DNA from 2 places in the Halomonas sp. SL18_1 genome. Region 2 is predicted to be linked to the other one. Evidence: riboswitches for the same ligand, from Rfam matches in the RefSeq annotation. Region 2 holds a riboswitch; the other holds the start of a gene.

Region 1 (8,752 bases), 2.4 Mb from region 2:
AGGTGGGCCTGGTCGAGCGGGCTCGGCGGGCGCAGGCCCAGGGTGCTGCCGACCAGCGCCGTGGAGCGGTCGGGGCCGGGGCCGTTGAGCTCGTCCTGGCGAAACGGCTTGAGAAAGCCGGCCTTCAGGCCGACGGTGTCCAGCGCCTGGATCAGGCCCAGGCTGGCCGAGGTCAGGCCGACGCCTTCGCTGGTGGGCACCATCAGCAAGACCTGGGGCTGGGGACGGGCGTTACGCGGAGTCATGCATGACCCTCCTGGAGAAGCTGGCGGGTTTCGTCGGCGATGCGCCCCTCTTCATCGGTGGGAATCACCCACAGCTGAGGGCCGCCGGCGTCGATGCGGCCTTCCCCGCCGCGAATAGTGGCGGCGTTGGCGGCGGCGTCCAGGCAACAGCCGAAGTGGGGCAGTGCCGCGACCACCCGCGTGCGGACCTGCGGCGAGTTCTCGCCGATGCCGCCGGTGAAGACGATGCCGTCCAGGCGGGGCAGGGCGCAGGAGAGGGCGGCCAGGGACTTGGCGATGCGGTAGCAGAACACCTCGATGGCGAGTGCCGCTGCGGCGTGGCCCTCGTCGGCGGCGACCTCCAGTTCGCGCATGTCATTGGTCAGCCCCGAAAGGCCCAGCAGGCCGCTGCCGCGGTTGAGCACCTCGTCGATGCGCGCCAGGCTCCAGCCCAGCTGGCGCGCCAGGTGGGCGTGCAGGCCCGGGTCCACGTCGCCGCTGCGGGTGCCCATCACTAGGCCTTCCAGAGGCGTCAGACCCATGCTGGTATCGCGGCTCTGGCCCTCCCACACCGCGGCGGTGGAACAGCCGTTGCCTAGGTGGGCGGTCAGCCAGCCGCCGCCTGTCAGGCCGCTCAAGGCGTCCGCACGCTGGCTGACGTAGGCGTGGCTGGTGCCGTGGAACCCGTAGCGGCGGATGCCGTGATCGCGATAGAGCGCCTCGGGCAGGGCGTAGCGGTAAGCGTGGGGCGGCAGGGTCTGGTGGAAGGCGGTATCGAAGACCGCCACCTGGGGCAGCTCGGCGAACACCTGGCGGGTGGCCGCGATGCCCTGCAGGTTGGCGGGATTGTGCAGCGGGGCCAGCGTGGCGGTGGCCTCGATGGCGGCCACGACCTCATCGTCGATGCGGGCGGCACGGGTGAAGCGCTCGCCGCCGTGGACGATGCGGTGGCCCACGGCGCCGGGCCGCCGGCCCTCCAGGCGCGCCAGTATCGCCTCAAGGGCGGCGGTGTGATCGGCGCCGGGCAGCGCCTGGGTGTAGGCCTCACCCCGGCTGTCGGTGCCCTTGAGACGGGCGTCGCTGCTGCCCAGCCGCTCGGCCAGACCGGCCAGCCTCGGCTGGTCGGCGGTGGCCGGCACCAGGGCATACTTGATCGAGGAGGAACCGCAGTTGATGACCAGCACCGGTGCGTTCATCGAGTCTCCGCTGAGGGGTTGATTTAGACCTTAGTCTACCATGTGTTGCGTTGCAGCAGGGAGTGCCAGGAGTCGTCTTCTCCTGGCAAGGCTGGCATGCTGAGCGGTTCGTCGAAACCCCAAGGACACCCGGACATGTCGACATCCACTGCGACCCAGGCCGCCTCGGGACCGCTTCCGCGCCATCTTGCCGTGCTGCTCCTGGCCAGCGTGGCGACGCTGTTTGCCGGCAATCATGTCGCCGCCCGGCTGGCCTTCGATGACGGCACCGGCCTGTTGTTGGCGGTGCTGGTGCGCTCGGCGGTGGCCCTGGCGGTGCTCTCGGCGCTGTTTCTGGCCCAGGGCAAGCGCCTGGCGCTGCCGAGAGCGACGTGGCCCTGGCAGCTGGCGGTGGGGGCGCTGATCGCCCTGCAGAGCCTGATGCTCTATTCGGCGGTAGCGCGGATTCCGGTGGTAGTGGCGCTGCTGTTGATGAACACCTTCCCCATCCAGCTGGCGCTGTTGACCTGGGCCCTGGGCGGCCCGCGCCCCACTCTGCGTGCCGCCCTGATCATGGCGGTGATCCTCGCCGGGCTGGTGGTAGTGCTCGACGTGCCGGCCTGGCTGGCCGATCCCGAGGCCATGGGGCCGGACTGGCGCTCGGGCGTGGTTTTCGGGCTGATTGCCGCAGCGGGGCTGGCCGGCGCCCTGTGGATCACCGAGCACCATCTCGCGGCGGTGGGCAGCACCCTGCGCAGCCTGCTGACCATGCTCACGGTGCTGGTCGCTATGCTGCTGGCCGGTGCACTGAGCCTGGTGCCCGGTGGCATGGCGCTGCCGGCTTCCGCAACCGGCTGGACGGGGCTCGCCGCCCTGGCGGTGCTCTACAGCGTGGCCTTCTCCGTGCTGTTCATCAGCGTGCCGCGGCTGGATATGGCGCGCAATGCCCCGGTGATGAACGTCGAGCCGGTGGCCTCGCTGGCGCTGGGCTACCTGGTGCTGGGGCAGATGCTCTCGGCCGTGCAGCTGCTGGGCGGCGCTATCGTACTGGGCGGCATCGTGGTGCTGAGCCTGTCGCGACAGGGCTGAGCGACTTGAGTCTTGCACGGGGACGGTCCCTGTACCAAAATGGGGGCTGCGTAGGGAAACACCGTTTCCTAATTGGAGGTAGACCATGAAAACCGTTGCCGTTACATCGATTTCCGCGCTGCTGCTGGCGGGTGCTTTCGCTACCACCGCCCAGGCCCAGCAGCCCCTCTACCCCAACCCTACGTTGGGGGCGATGCGATGTTCTGGGAAATCAATCCCGACGGTGCGCCCAGTCGCGACAGCGTTGGCCTGCGCCTGCGCGGCGGCGCCCAGTTCAATGAGTTCTTCGCCGTGGAAGGCCACCTGGGCACCGGCGGGTCGGATGGCCCTGTCGAACTCGACTACCTGGTGGGCGCCTATGCCAAGGGCATCGTGCCGATCTCCCAAGAGTTTCGGCTCTACGGCCTGGCCGGGGTGACCGAGGTGGACTTCGACGTGGATCGTGAGAGCGACTTCTCCTACGGGGCCGGGGCGGAGTTCGACGTGGCGCCTAACCTGGCAGTCGGCGCTGACTATATGCGCTACCTGGACAAGTCTGACGGCACCTTCGATGCCGCCAGCGTGGGTGTGCGCTTCCGGTTCTGAAGCGACTCCCCGCGCTTCGCCTGCGCCCTCGACGCCCTCGGTGTCGGGGGCGCTTTGCGTCGGTCTTGCGCTATTTTGGTGCGCTCTCGAGGTGCGCTGCCTCTCCATAAGGCAGCGACATCGGCGCACTGGCCCGCTCGGCGTGGCCTGTCGCCCAGCCGCAGGTTGGCATGCTACCTGCAAGGTCATAGGGTGATTCTTCTCCACGAAGGTGATGCCATGCCGACCGACACCCTGTCCGCCGCTTTGCCAGACGCCGCCAGCCGCAAGGCGCCTGTCCGGGACGCCCTGACGCCGCGGCTGCTGTTTACCGACCTGGACGGGTCGCTGCTGGGCCCGCGTAGCCGCGACGGGGCCCTGGCGCACCCTTGGCTTGCCCGCCTCAAGCAGCACGGGGTGCCGGTGATTCCCGTGACCTGCAGGACGCGCCACGAGCTGGCGCCGCTGCGCCTGTCCCTGGGGCTCGCCGATACGCCCTTTATCGCCGAGAACGGTGCCGTGGTCGGGCTGCCGCCGGCCTGGTGCCATGCGCGGCTGGAGCGATCTCCCGGCCCAGACGGGGTCTCGGTCAAGACCCTGGGGGTGGATATCGCCTTCATTCGCAAGCGGCTCTCGGTCTGGCGCAAGCGCCTGGGAGCGGAGTTCACCCTGACCAGCGAGATCGCCCTGGCGCGGCTGATGGAGGTGGCCGAGGTCGATGAGGCCGAAGCGCGTCTGGCGCGCATGCGCGAGGGCAGCGAGCCGCTACTGTGGCACGGCGATGACGCCCAGCTCGAAGCCTTGCGAGAGGGGCTGGCGGGGGATGGCCTCAGCCTGCTGCGCGGCGAGCGCTTCTGGTATGTCACCGGCCAGGTCGACAAGGGATGCGCCGTGGAGTGGCTGCTGGGGCGCTTCACGGCCCTGCGGGGCCGCCGCCCGCAGACGCTGGGGCTCGGGGATGGGCCCAACGATGTCGGCATGCTCGAAGCAATGGATCAGGCGGTGGTGATCCGCAGCCGCCACGGGCTTGCCGTCGAGCCGGCCCATCCGGCCCTCTATCGGACCGCGGCCATGGGGCCTGCCGGCTGGGCCGAGGGAGTGGCCCACTGGTGGGGGCGAACCGACAGCCGGCTGATGCCGAGGGCGGCTCGCGCCGCCTAGGAGCCTGTCGGATTTGACCGATCGTCGCGAGGAACACGGATTTCGAGACAAGTTTATCGATCTGATGAGGCGAATAGCGCGCTATTTAACGATTCAGATCGAATGAAATTGGCCGAAAGCCCGGGTTTCGTAGCAGGTCAGCGTTAAGTCCGACAGGCTCCTAGCTCTCAGGCCACTGGCCGTTCTCCCTCCACTGCCGGAGGCTGGCCGGCAGCCGGGTGAGCTCCGGGCCCTCCAATACCGCGACTTGGAGCCGCTGGGCGCGGCGCAGGTGGGATTCGCGCCGCTCGGCGCTGCCCAGGGCGGCGTCGGTCAGCAGTACCCGGGTGGCGCCGAGTTCGTCGCCGTGTTCGGCCAGCTCGTAGAGGCGATGCAGCACCGCGGCATCGTCATCGGGTCGCTCAAGGCACTCGAGGATCAGCGTTCGGTTGTGGTGCACGGCCAGACAGTGGAACACCGTGGGTTCGTCGTTGTGGCGTCCGCTGAGGTCGATCACATGGGCCTCGGCGCAGACTCGCGCCAGCCCGGCCTCCCGAGCGCACAGCCAGGCGTATTCGCCGAGCCAGCCGCCCGACAGGTAGTGGGCCGCGGCCGGAGTGGTCACGCTCAGTGCCCGGGGTTGCTCCTGTGACCAGTCGATCAGTCCCGCTTCGCCGAGCTGCTGCAGGGCGTCGGTTTCGGGAAAGAGTGGCGTGTGGGTCAGCAGGTGTGAGGTGTCGTGCTCTCCCGCCGATGGGCTTGCCGTTGCCAGTAGCGCCTTGAGTTCGCCGAGCAGCGGCGCGATGCGCGGCGCCTGATGGGCCAGGAAACGGGTCAGGGGCCGCCGGGCCGCCACGGCTTGCTGCCACTCGGCCCCGTCCGAAGCGGCGCGGATGCGCTTTCGTCCGTGGACCTGCAGGATGTGGTCGGCCGTCAGTACCGCGCTGATCGGCAGATGCCGGAGGGAGCCGGGATCGAGCGACGGGCCGAGGCGGTGGATGACGTTGCGTTCGGGGTCGAGATGGAGGCAGTCGGCGCCGCAGAGGCGCATGGCTTGCTGGAACAGCAGTGCCGTGAGGCGGTCGCCGCCGGCCAGGTCGCAGGTGACCTCAAGGGGCGGGACGTCGCGCTGCTGAGCGGCCAGCTCCCGGGCCAGCGCCAGGGCCAGCTCGGCGGTGCGCTGCGGGTCGCCCTGGGCAGGCCCTCGTGCAGCCGGATCTCGTGGGCCTCGGGCAACTCGTGCTGAAGCAGGATGCGCAGCCGCTCGGCGGCCTGCTGCCCGCGTTGGCAGGCCACCAGCACGATCCGCTCGGGTCGCAGCTGCAGCAGCGGGATCAGGGTGCGCTCGGGATGCTCGTTGACCAGCGCGATGTGCAGGTGGGGCATGGCCTGGTTCCTTCTACGGCGGCGACCAACCCGGGCGAGGGGGCGCCTTCATGAGGACAGGCTATCTCAGGCAGACCGTCTGTCGCCATTGCAGCAAAAAAAACGCCGGCCCGAGGGCCGGCGCTGTCGAGAGACTTTTGCCTGTCTACACCTCCTTGTACAGCTCGGCGCCCTCCTGGCGGAACTTCTCCGCCTGCTCCTCCATGCCCTTCATCACCGCTTCCTGGTCGCCGTTAAGCCCTTTCTCGGCGGCGTAGTCGCGCACCTCCTGGCTGATCTTCATGGAGCAGAACTTGGGGCCGCACATGGAGCAGAAGTGGGCCACCTTGGCCGAGTCCTTGGGCAGGGTCTCGTCGTGGTACTCCCGGGCGGTGTCCGGGTCGAGGCCCAGGCTGAACTGATCCTCCCAGCGGAACTCGAAGCGCGCCTTGGAGAGCGCGTTGTCACGCCTTTGCGCTGCAGGATGCCCCTTGGCGAGATCCGCCGCGTGGGCGGCGATCTTGTAGGTGATGATGCCGGTCTTGACGTCGTCCTTGTTGGGCAGGCCCAGGTGCTCCTTGGGCGTGACGTAGCAGAGCATGGCGCAGCCGTACCAGCCGATCATCGCCGCGCCGATGCCGGAGGTGATGTGGTCATACCCCGGGGCGATATCGGTGACCAGCGGGCCGAGGGTATAGAAGGGCGCCTCGTCGCAGTATTCGAGCTGCTTGTCCATGTTCTCCTTCACGAGATGCATGGGCACGTGACCGGGGCCTTCGATCATCACCTGGACGTCGTGCTTCCAGGCGATGTGGGTCAGCTCGCCGAGGGTCTTGAGCTCGGCCATCTGCGCCTCGTCGTTGGCGTCGGCCACCGAGCCGGGGCGCAGGCCGTCGCCCAGGGAGAAGGCCACGTCGTAGCGCTTGCAGATCTCGCAGATCTCCTCGAAGTGGGTGTAGAGGAAGCTCTCCTGGTGGTGATAGAGGCACCACTTGGCCATGATCGAGCCGCCGCGGGAGACGATGCCGGTGACACGCTTGGCGGTGAGCGGCACATAGCGCAGCAGTACGCCGGCGTGGATGGTGAAGTAGTCCACGCCCTGCTCGGCCTGCTCGATCAGGGTGTCGCGGAACACCTCCCAGGTGAGGTCCTCGGCCACGCCCTTGACCTTCTCCAGGGCCTGGTAGATCGGCACCGTGCCGATGGGCACCGGGGCGTTGCGGATGATCCACTCCCGGGTCTCGTGGATGTTCTGGCCGGTGGAGAGATCCATGATGGTGTCCGAGCCCCAGCGGATGCCCCAGGTCATCTTGTCGACCTCCTCCTCGATGGAGGAGGTCACCGCCGAGTTGCCCAGGTTGCCGTTGATCTTCACCAGGAAGTTGCGGCCGATGATCATCGGCTCGGACTCCGGGTGGTTGATATTGCAGGGGATGATCGCCCGGCCGGCGGCCACCTCGGCGCGCACGAATTCTGGGGTGATCTCTTCCGGCAGGCGGGCGCCGAAGCCCTGGCCGGGATGTTGGTGGCCCAGAATCCGCTCGACCTCCTCGGTGCCCAGCGCTTGCCGACGCTGATTTTCCCTGATGGCGATAAATTCCATCTCCGGGGTGATGATCCCCTGGCGAGCGTAGTGCAGCTGGGTGACGTTCTTGCCTGCCTTCGCGCGTCTTGGCGTACGGGTCAGGTCGAAGCGCAGCGGGGCCAGCGTCGGGTCGTTGGCGCGGCGCTTTCCGTACTCGGAGGTGGGGCCGTCGAGGAACTCGGTGTCGCCGCGCTCCTCGATCCAGGCGCGACGCAGTTCGGGTAGGCCGCGGCGCAGGTCATTGCTGACCTCGGGGTCGGTGTAGGGGCCGGAGGTGTCGTAGACCAGCAGCGGCGGGTTCTCCTCGTCGGACCCGGAGGTCTTGGTCGGGGAGAGCGCGATCTCGCGGAAGGGCACGCGGATATCGGGGCGTGAGCCCTCGACGTAGATCTTGCGCGAGCCGGGCAGCGGCTGGATGGCGGCCTCGTCGACCTGGGCGGTCTCGGCGAGGAAGTGGGCGGTCTTGCTCATTGGATGTTCTCCCTTGGGAGTTGTCGTCAGGGAGGACAGCTGGGAGGACAGGGGCAGGGGGCGGCACCTGGGCCCCGCTGCATGTCGCTTGATCCCTACGCTGGTCCTAGCCAGTTCAGGTTCAACGGGATCCATGCTTGCCAGCGCATGATCTCAGCCGTTTTCAACGGCACCCCGTCAAGCGTGGTGGTCGATTGCTCAGGGTTATCGCAGATAGCTCCATCGCTTGGGGCTGATCCGGCAACAAGCCTGAGAGGAGGCGCTGTGAATACCTCCCTGTACGCTACCGACGCCATCCATGGCGTAGGACCTCCTCTCTAGCTTGTCCCCGGCGCCCTTCGCTGTCGCCAACTGCGACAGCCTTGGAACTATTGCTTAGGCAAGTTACATCTTGCCTACCGCGTCTGGCGTGACCAGCACCAGAGCGGGTCTTTCTGTGGGGCCAGACCGTCAGTCGCTGCGATCCAGCCCCATCTGCCAGAAGTCGATCTCGAGGCGCGTGGCATCGCGGAAGATGCGGGTCAGCTCAGCGAAGCGCGCCGGCGTGACGTCGGCCAGGCGGCTGTCGAGCCATTCGCGCTCGGCGCGCATGGCGGCCTGGAACTCCTGGCTCTCGTACATGGCGATCCAGGCGTCATAGGGGTTGGCCTCGCCGCGAACGGTGTCGGGCCGGCCATTCAGCCAATTGGCGATCTCGCCGTAGCCCACCAGGCAGGGGGCCAGGGCCACGTGCAGGTCGAGCAGGTCGCCGCGGTTGCCGGTGTCCAGCACGTAGCGGGTATAGGCCAGGGTCGCCCGGGCCTCGGGGAGCTCGGCGAGCTCTTCCTCCGTGATGCCCCAGTCGCGGCAGTAGCTCACATGCAGGCCCAGCTCCAGGTCGACGATCGCCTTGAGCCCCTCGTGAGCCTGGCGCAAATCGGAAAGCGTCGGGCTCTTGTAGGCGGCCAGGGCGTAGGCCCGGGCGAAGTGGATCAGGAAGAGGTAGTCCTGCTTCAGGTAGTGGCGAAAGGCGTCTTCGGACAGGGTGCCGGCGCCCAGGGAGCGCACGAAGTCGTGTTCGATGTAGGCACGCCAGTCGTCGTGGATGGCGTCGGTCAGGTCGTCGAAGCGATAGCCCATGGGCGTCTCCGCTGGTCGGT
Region 2 (8,752 bases):
GATAGCGCCACCGCCGAACAGATCCGCGACAGCCTGGGCTCACGAGAGGCACGCATCATCGATGGTCCCGGTGCCCTGGGCCTCTATACCATTCTGCTGCCAACGCATAGCGATAGTGACACCCTGAAACAAGAACTCCAGGCGCTGCCCTTTGTCGAGGAGGTGAGCGAACCGTGAGCCACCCTGACAGCGCCGATTCGGCACACTCTTGGCTCAGTCCGGGTCCTGCAGCCTGGCTGATGGCAGGCGCCCTGCTGCTGATGGCCGGGGTTGCCCAGGGCCAGGATAGCAATCCCGAGCGCCGCGACATGGCACGTCCCCTGCTCGAGAACGTGGTGACCGAGACTCGCCAAGAGGCGTCCGACTCCGCGGTCAGCCGCCGAGCCGACCAGGAAACCGAACGGCGAGAGGCCGACCCGGAGCCCGCGATACGGCCGCCACCCGACCCCGTACCACCACCCCGGGAAACCCAGCCTGACCGCCCGCGAGTGGAGCGCGGCGGCAGCTTGGTGGGCCAGGGCCCTTCCACCCTGATACCCCCGCCCGGCCCTCCGTCGTGGACACGGAGCCGATGGCCGTTACCGGCCTGGTCCCGGCAAGCGAGAGTCTCGATTTCGAGCCTGGGGAGCTGGTTATGATCAGCCATGACATGCCCGGGGCCATGGCAGGGGCTCGCGAACTGGCGGGCTACCAGTTGCGAATCAAGAGCCGCCAGGCACTGGAACGGCTGGGGCTAGTGGTAAGTGTCTTCCGCCTGCCAGCCGGAGCGGACACCCTGATGCTGCTAGCAGAAATTCAGCGAGAGTTCCCAGACTTGCAACTGGACCTCAACCACCGCTATCGGCTGATGGCCGGCCCTCGGCAACGCTATGGGCAGGCGATGATCGGCCTGTCGACGGGAGCCACGGCTTGCCTTGCCAATGTCCGAGTCGGCCTGCTGGATACCGCCGTGAACCTCGCACATCCTGCCTTAGCGGGGCGCTCGATCGACATGACGCAACTCGCTGGCCCGACACCCGCACCCGGCGACCACGGCACGGCGATCGCTAGCCTCTGGGTCGGCGACCCGGACCAGGGATTTACGCCCATGATGCGGGAAGCCGCGATTTCCGTCGCCGCCGTCTTTCGCCAGCGGGGCAACGACATTGAGACCACCACCGACACCCTCGCCAGGGGAATGGACTGGCTTATGGGTCAGCAAGTTGACGCCATCAACCTTAGCCTGGGCGGGCGGGAAAACCGTATCCTCGACGAGATACTCCAGCGACTGCTCGCCGAGGACATTCTGCTGGTGGCGGCCGCCGGCAACCTCGGCCCGGAAGGTCCCGCCGTTTACCCGGCGGCCTTTCCGGGCGTGGTCGCGGCCACCGCCGTGGATGCGAACGGACGCCCTTACCGGCGCGCCAACCACGGCGCCTATATCGACTTTTCCGCCCCCGGCGTGGACATCTGGGTGGCCTCTGCGAACGGCACCGCCTACCGATCCGGCACCTCCCTTGCGACCCCCTTCGTGCTTGCCTCGCTGCTGGCCGCACAGCAACTGGGCGACAACTGGCTGGAACATGCACGTGAATCGGCAATCGATCTCGGCCCTCCAGGAAAGGACACCCGATACGGCTGGGGCCTGATACGCTGGCCAAGCGAATGCGGATGACTCAGGTGATGCACTGCCAGTTCAAGACGCTGTGGCATCCAGCATGTGCGCCATCTGGCGCTTGAGCTGCACGCTGTAGAAACGACTCAGCGCGGCATCACGGCGTCATGGAAGGCGCGTTCCTTCGCCACGGTCTCGCGGAAGCATTCGGCCATGCGGCTGAAAGCGGCGTCATCGAGCGCCTCCGCTTCCTCGTCCAGGCGGCGGCGCAGCCAGGCCACGAAGTCCTGAAAGGCGGGGTTGTCGTGCAGGTCGATCCACTCCCCCACCAGCGGGTGCAGCCCCTCGGCTCGGGTGACCCGCAGCGCCCACTCCAGGTAGATCCACTCGGTGACCACCAGGGCGGCCAGTATCTCCGCGTAGTCGCCGGTGCGGCCGGTCTCGCGCAGCAGCGCCTGGAAGTCCCGGGTCTCGGGCAGGTGGTCCGGCGCCTCGCGCTGGGACTCGGGCACCTCGAAGGCCTCGAAGGTGCGCTGGAAGGTGTTGTTCTCGTCGCTGGTCAGCATGCCCATGAACTGTCCCAGCACCACCCGGTCCGACATGCTCGGCGCGCGGCCGATGGCGAAGCCGATCAGGGCGGTGAAGGGGTCGACGAAGCCGTAGTCCTGCACCATATAGGCGGCAAAATCGTCACCGGAAAGGCGCCCCTCGGCCATCGCATCGAAGAGCGGGTGGTTCACGGTGGCGGACCAGTCGGGCTCGCTGAGCTCGCGCAGCCAGTCGGTGATTCGCGGCGCTGCCTGTTGCGCCGCCCAGGCATTCCAGTCGGAGCGTGTCGTCACAGGGCATCTCCCTTGAGGGTGGTTCGAATCTCGCCCCCGGACGCCGCCAGGCGACCAGCAGGCTGACCAGCGTGGAGGCGACCAGCGCGCCGAGGAAAGGCGCCAGGGTCGGGATGCTGTCCGGAAAGGTGGCGGCGAGCACGCCGGCGGAGAGGCTGCCCAGGCTGATCCAGCCAGGCACGATCGCGCCTAGTCAGGCCCGCCACGCCGCCGGCTACCGCCGCCAGCGGCGACATGCGCCGCCACAGGCCCAGCAGCACCGGCAGCAGGATGGCCGCACACAGCAGGTCGGCGATCAGGAAGAGACGCAGCACCGAGAAGCCCTGCAGGGCCACCCACACCACCGGCAGCATCAGCGCCACCGTGGCCAGCCGCGCCGCCCGCACCGAGAGCCCGCGCCGGCCGGAGCTGGCCACCGCCATGGAGGCGATGGCGTTCTGCAGGGTATCGACGCTGGAGGCCACCAGGGTGACCGCCAGCACCAGGGCCGGAACACCCAGCCAGGCCGGCGCGGCGGAGAGCAGCGCGAAGAAGGGAATCGGCGGCTCACCCAAGGGGAGCGCATGCATGGCCGCCAGCATACCCAGGCCGCCGATAGCCATCACCACCAGCAGGGTGCTTGCCCCGCCCAGCAGGGCCCCGCGGGCCAGGGCGCGGTCATCCTCGGCCGCCCACACCCGCTGCCAGTAGCCCTGGTGGAAGAGGTTGGCCGCGGTGACGGCGATCACCAGGGTCAGCGCCACGGAGAGCGCGTTACCGGTAGGAATGGTTGGCATCACCGCCCCGGCGGGCATGGGCGGCAGCCACCACCAGGCCACACCGCCCACCACCAGCAGCAAGGCCAGCAGCAGCCAGGCCTGCCAGCGGTCGGTGGCAAGGCTCGCCCGCAGCCCGCCCAGGGTGGTGTAGACCAGGGTGACCACTGCCACCCCGAGGATCACCAGCGCCGGGGACACGTCCGAGAGCAGCGCGGCGATGGCACCGATGGCGGTGAGCTCGGCGGCCAGGAAGATCGCCATGTAGGCCACCGAGACGAAGGAGACCCATCGCCGCACTCCGGCACCGTAGCAGGACTCGGCGAATTCGCCGATACTGCGCCCTTTCGGCAGATGGCGGCGGATCGCCGGGCCGTAGAGCCCCAGCACCAGGAACGGCAACGACGAGCCGATGGCGTAGCCGGCCAGCGCCACCGGCCCCACGAAGGCGCCGATCTCCGGCGGCGCGAAGAGGATCCAGGCCCCCATGCTGGAGGCCAGGAACGACAGCCCGATGGCCTGGGCGCCCTGGGAGTTGCGGGCGGTGACGTAGTCATCGAGCAGGCCGTCGGCCCGGCGGGCCCGCAGGCCCAGGAATGCAAAGCACAAGAGCGCCGCGCCGAGCACGGCAGACGTCAGGTAGGGCATGTCGCGCTTCCTCCGCCGGTATGAACCGGATCAGGTTCCAGGGTCGGCGCTTGGCCCTCTCAGCCCCCAGTGCCGAAGCAGCTGGCGGGACTCCCCTGGCGACAGAATATTCGTGGATTGAGCCCGGTCTATGCCGGAACGTCATCATCGACCCTCAGATGCCGACTGTAAAGCCGTCGTGGCCTTCCATCGGCAGGCGCGAATGCTCATACTGGCGGCCGATGCCCGCCGTCCTGCCCCGACACGAGACACGCCCATGCCCTACCGTGAAGCCAAGGAACACGCCACCTGCCGCCTGCACGCCATCTTTGCCGACCCCTACAGCGCCTTCGAGAATCCGGTCATCGAGCGGCTACTGCATCTGCGGGTCGCCATCCAAGCGCTGGTGCTGGCCCCCATGACGAACGGCAACTTGACGCTGCGAGTCATTCACGGCTGGGAAAACGGCGGCTTCGAGCCCGCCGACCTGAAGCACAGCGATCACCCCATCGGCTCGCTCGGCGACATGCAGCAGGTGGCCGAGCGCTATCGGCAGGCCTTTCAGGCCCAGCAGCCGCTGCCCTACGATGCCGCCTCCCTGCTGGCCGCCCCGCTGGATGAGGCCATCGCACGGGCCGAAGCCGGCGGCCAGTCCCTGGACGAGGAGACCCGCACCATCCCCGCCCGCTGGCCCGCCTTTCCCCAAGGGCTGTACCTCTACACCTTCTTCAAGGTCTACCACCGCCTCATCTATGGCGAGGACGACACCTACCGCTCCATCCACTGCGAGACCCCGGACGGCCCGCGCGAGATCCACGAGTTCCATCTGGAAGAGGGCGAATTCGCCGTGGTTGCGCCCGTCGAGGGAGAAAGCGGCGCGACCGTGCTGGTGCTGCACGAAAGCCAGCTGGCGCCGGCGCTACAGCTGCTCAAGGAAGCGATCGCCAAGGCCTGATCACCCGCACTACCGCTCCCGCGGCACTCGGCCCATCAGGTAGAACTCGTCGTTGGGCGGGGTGCCGGCCAGGGTGACCAGGCGGTTGGACATGCCGAAGAAGGCGGCAATGGCGCCGATGTCCCAGATGTCGTCGAGGGTGAACCCCGCGTCGATCAGGCGGGTCTGCCAGTCATCGGTCAGCTCGCCCACCTCCAGCCCGCTATGAAAGGCAAAATCGAGCATCAGCCGGTGGCGCTCGCTCAGGCCCGCGACCCGATGATTGATGGCCACCTGGTCGGCCAGCAGCGGGTCCTTGCTGTAGATCCGCACCAGGGCGCCATGGGCCACCACGCAGTAGAGGCAGCGATTCTGGGCGCTGGTGGCCACCACGATCATCTCCTTCTCGGCCTTGGTCAGGGTGTCGGATTCCCGCTCCATCAGCGCATCGTGGTAGGCGAAGAAGGCGCGGAACTCCGCCGGCCGGTGGGCCAGCATGAGAAAGACGTTGGGCACGAATCCCGCCTTCTCCTGCACCGCCAGCATGGCGTCGCGGATGTCCTCGGGCAGGTCGTCGATGGATTCGGGTATCGGAAAGCGGCTGATGGGGGCGGTCATGGTGGCTCCTGACTGGACGATTGTTCTTGGAAACTTCCAGTTAACGTCAACGTCACCATGCTGTCCATACGATTTCCGTCTCAGGCGTACCCGAAAGGCATGGCGGCCAGCCTGACCGTTGGCGGCCACCGCAGGGGACCTGCGGCCTCCATCCGTCGAAGCGTCGAACCGCCGGCAGAGCCGGCCTCCCACAGAAAGACTGCCACGGAAGTCATGGACCGAAACGCACGCGGCCCCGCCTCTTGCGAGGCGGGGCCGCGATGCCACCGAGCGGCAGGATCAGCTCAGCGAGATGGTGCTGTTGATGCCGCTGGAGACGTTCTCCGGCTCGAACCAGCGGGCCGTGACGGTCTTGGTCTGGGTCCAGAAGGCGATGGCCTGCTTGCCGTTGGGGCCCAGGTCGCCCAGCTTCGAGCCCCGCGAGCCGGTGAAACTGAAGTAGGCCACCGGCACCGGGATCGGCACGTTGATGCCCACCTGGCCCACGTCGATGTCGGTCTCGAAGCGACGCGCCACCCAGCCGGAGTTGGTGAAGATGGAGGTGCCGTTGCCGTTGGGGTTGGCGTTGATGAACTCGATCGCCTCGTCCAGGGTGTCGACGGTCACCACGCAGAGCACCGGGCCGAAGATCTCCTCGCGATAGATGGTCATCTCCGGCTTGACGTCGGCAAAGACGGTGGGCCCGACGAAGTTGCCGTGCTCGTAGCCCGACACCTCATAGCCGCGGCCGTCCACCAGCAGCTTGGCGCCCTCCTGCTCGCCGGCGTCGATCAGGCGCACTACGCGGTCGCGGGCGGCCGGCGAGACCAGCGGCCCCAGGTCGGCGTCGCGCTGGGTGCCAGGGCCCACCTTCATGTTGCGGGCACCGTCGACGATATCGTCGAGCCACGCCTTGGCCTCGCCCACCAGCACCACCACGGAGTTGGCCATGCAGCGCTGGCCGGCGGCACCGAAGGCGGAGCCCAGCAGGTTGTTGATCGCCTGGCTGCGGTTGGCGTCGGGCATGACCACGCAGTGGTTCTTGGCGCCCATCATCGACTGCATGCGCTTGCCGGCGGCGGCGGCACGGTTGTAGAGCAGCGTGCCAACGTGGCTAGAGCCGATGAACGACAGCGCCTTGATATCGGTGTGATCGGCGATCTGGTTGGCCACGTCCGGGCCGCCGTGCACCACGTTGAGCACCCCGGCGGGAATGCCCGCCTCGTGGGCCAGCTCGACCAAGCGCATGGTGGAGCTCGGATCCTGCTCGGAGGGCTTCAGCACGAAGGTGTTGCCGGTGGCGATGGCCAGCGGGAACATGAAGCAGGGCAGCATGATCGGGAAGTTGAAGGCGGTGATGCCGGCGCCCACGCCCAGCGGCTGATTGAGGGTATAGACGTCCACCTCGCTGGCGGCGTTCTCGGCCAGCTCGCCCAGCTGCAGGGAGGTGATCGAGCAGGCGTGCTCTACCACTTCCAGGCCGCGGCCCACCTCGCCCTCGGCGTCGGGCAGGGTCTTGCCGTGCTCCTCGGTGATCAGCGCGGCCAGCTCGGCGGTGTTCTCGCGAATCAGCGCCTGCAGCTTGAGCATGATGCGCATGCGTTTGCCCAGCGGCACCTTGCGCCACTCCTTGAAGGCCGCCTTGGCACTGGCAACGGCCTGCTCCACTTCATCTGCCGTGCAAAACGGCACCCGCGCCACCACTTCCTGGGTCGCCGGGTTGACCACGTCGCGCCACTCCTGGCTCTGGGACTGGACGGGCTGGCCGTCGATGTACATGGGGATTTCGCGAACGGACATGGTGTCGTGCTCCTCTGTGGTTGGCGTGTCGGCTGTCTGGCGATGAATTGGCATTGTGGTAGTGGTCGCACCGACATTAGACTTTATGTGTATAAAAACACGAAGTACGGTGCCAACGAGTCTAGCCACTCGCCGGATACCGTGACAACGGGCACGCGGGCACATTGTTTGTGCAATAATGCACAGCCAACCGCTTCGGGAGGCACCATGCTCGACTGGCAAGATATCCAGATCTTCCTGGAGGTAGCGCGCAGCCAGCGCCTCACCGATGCCGCCCGGCGCCTGGGGGTGGATCACTCCACCCTGTCAAGGCGCACCCGCCGCTTCGAGCAGCGGCTCAACACCCAGCTGTTCGAACGCAGCACCCACGGCTACCACCTCACCGAGGCCGGCCAGCAGCTGCTCGCCCACGCCGAGGAGATGGCTCGCCACGCCTTCGAGGCCGGGGAGAGCCTCACCGACAAGAACCATCAGGTCAGCGGCCAGATCCGTCTCGGCGTGACCGAGGGCTTCGGCACCTGGGTCATCGCCCCCTTGCTCTCGGCCTTCTGCCGCCGCCACCCCGGCATCACCCTGGACCTGCTGGCCCTGCCCCGGGTGGTCAACCTCAGCCGCCATGAGGCGGACCTAGCCATCACCGTGGAGCGCCCGGCGAGCCCGGGACTGGTGATCTCGCGGCTGTGCGACTACCGGCTACGGCTCTACGGCAGCCACGACTACCTGGCCCGCCAGGGCATTCCCGACACCCTGGCCGGGCTGGGCGAGCATCGCCTGATCGGCTACGTGGACGACCTGATCTTCAGCGAGCAGCTCAGCTATCTGGAGCCGCTGCTCGACCCCGCCGTGGTGGGCCATCCCGGCCCCCACTTCTCGATCCGCAGCACCAGCGTCACCACCCAGCACGCCGCCGCCCTTCATGGCGCCGGCCTGGCGGTGCTGCCCTGCTTCATGGCCGAGCCCACGGCGGGACTCGCGCCGGTGCTGAGCGATGAGGTCGCCATCACCCGCCAGTTCTGGATCACCTCGCGCCAGGAGCAGCGCCGCCTGGCCCGGGTGCGGCTGCTGTGGGACTTCCTGCGCGAAGCGCTGGAGGCCAACCGTGCCTTCCTGATGGGCGAGGCGCGGGAGCTTCGCCTTCCCGAAGACTGAACGCCAATCGCCAGACACGGCGGACCGCTACGCCGGCTGATGATAAAGATTCGCTATCAGCACGGTCGGCAATCTCGTTTTGTGCTAATGGACACATCCCGCGTAGGTTGAGGGTTACAGGACGCAAAGCCGCAACCGTGGGCAGTTGATGACCATAGGTTGATAAGGCTCATTGCTACCCCAAACCGCCATCGACTATACAGAGGTGGCAGCTACACCAACGCAGCCATGAGTGGAGAGCGATATGGGTGATCAGCAGAACATTGGCAAGTGCCCGGTCATGCACGGCGGCAACACCGCCTCGGGCCATTCGAACATGGACTGGTGGCCGGAAGCCCTGAACCTGGACATCCTTCACCAGCACGACCGCAAGACCGACCCGATGGGCGAGGACTTCGACTATCGCGAAGAGGTCAAGAAGCTCGACTTCGAGGCGCTGAAGCAGGACATGCAC

The links. A riboswitch is a leader RNA that binds a small molecule or an ion and turns the genes downstream of it on or off. The one in region 2 is predicted to bind thiamine pyrophosphate.
Region 1: another riboswitch for thiamine pyrophosphate. It lies ahead of thiC (phosphomethylpyrimidine synthase ThiC); the one in region 2 lies ahead of ACSJDS_RS19510 (sodium:solute symporter family transporter).

Annotation. Positions count from the first base shown of each region.
Region 1 is NZ_JBVTRK010000001.1:1,443,650-1,452,401, forward strand. Features, by position in the region: partial or broken gene pta (phosphate acetyltransferase) at 1-245, opposite strand, end outside; gene ACSJDS_RS07290 (acetate/propionate family kinase) at 242-1,420, opposite strand; gene ACSJDS_RS07295 (EamA family transporter) at 1,556-2,488, shown strand; gene ACSJDS_RS07300 (outer membrane beta-barrel protein) at 2,687-3,073, shown strand; gene ACSJDS_RS07305 (HAD-IIB family hydrolase) at 3,293-4,213, shown strand; gene ACSJDS_RS07310 (Card1-like endonuclease domain-containing protein) at 4,374-5,243, opposite strand; gene ACSJDS_RS07315 (hypothetical protein) at 5,126-5,578, opposite strand; gene thiC (phosphomethylpyrimidine synthase ThiC) at 5,724-7,613, opposite strand; TPP riboswitch at 7,689-7,800, opposite strand; gene tenA (thiaminase II) at 8,064-8,732, opposite strand.
Region 2 is NZ_JBVTRK010000001.1:3,829,710-3,838,461, forward strand. Features, by position in the region: gene ACSJDS_RS19495 (anti-sigma factor family protein) at 1-177, shown strand, start outside; gene ACSJDS_RS19500 (S8 family serine peptidase) at 635-1,654, shown strand; gene ACSJDS_RS19505 (TenA family protein) at 1,741-2,436, opposite strand; partial or broken gene ACSJDS_RS19510 (sodium:solute symporter family transporter) at 2,483-3,839, opposite strand; TPP riboswitch at 3,829-3,946, opposite strand; gene ACSJDS_RS19515 (hypothetical protein) at 4,096-4,773, shown strand; gene ACSJDS_RS19520 (peroxidase-related enzyme) at 4,783-5,370, opposite strand; gene ACSJDS_RS19525 (CoA-acylating methylmalonate-semialdehyde dehydrogenase) at 5,650-7,149, opposite strand; gene ACSJDS_RS19530 (LysR family transcriptional regulator) at 7,357-8,298, shown strand; gene katG (catalase/peroxidase HPI) at 8,543-8,752, shown strand, end outside.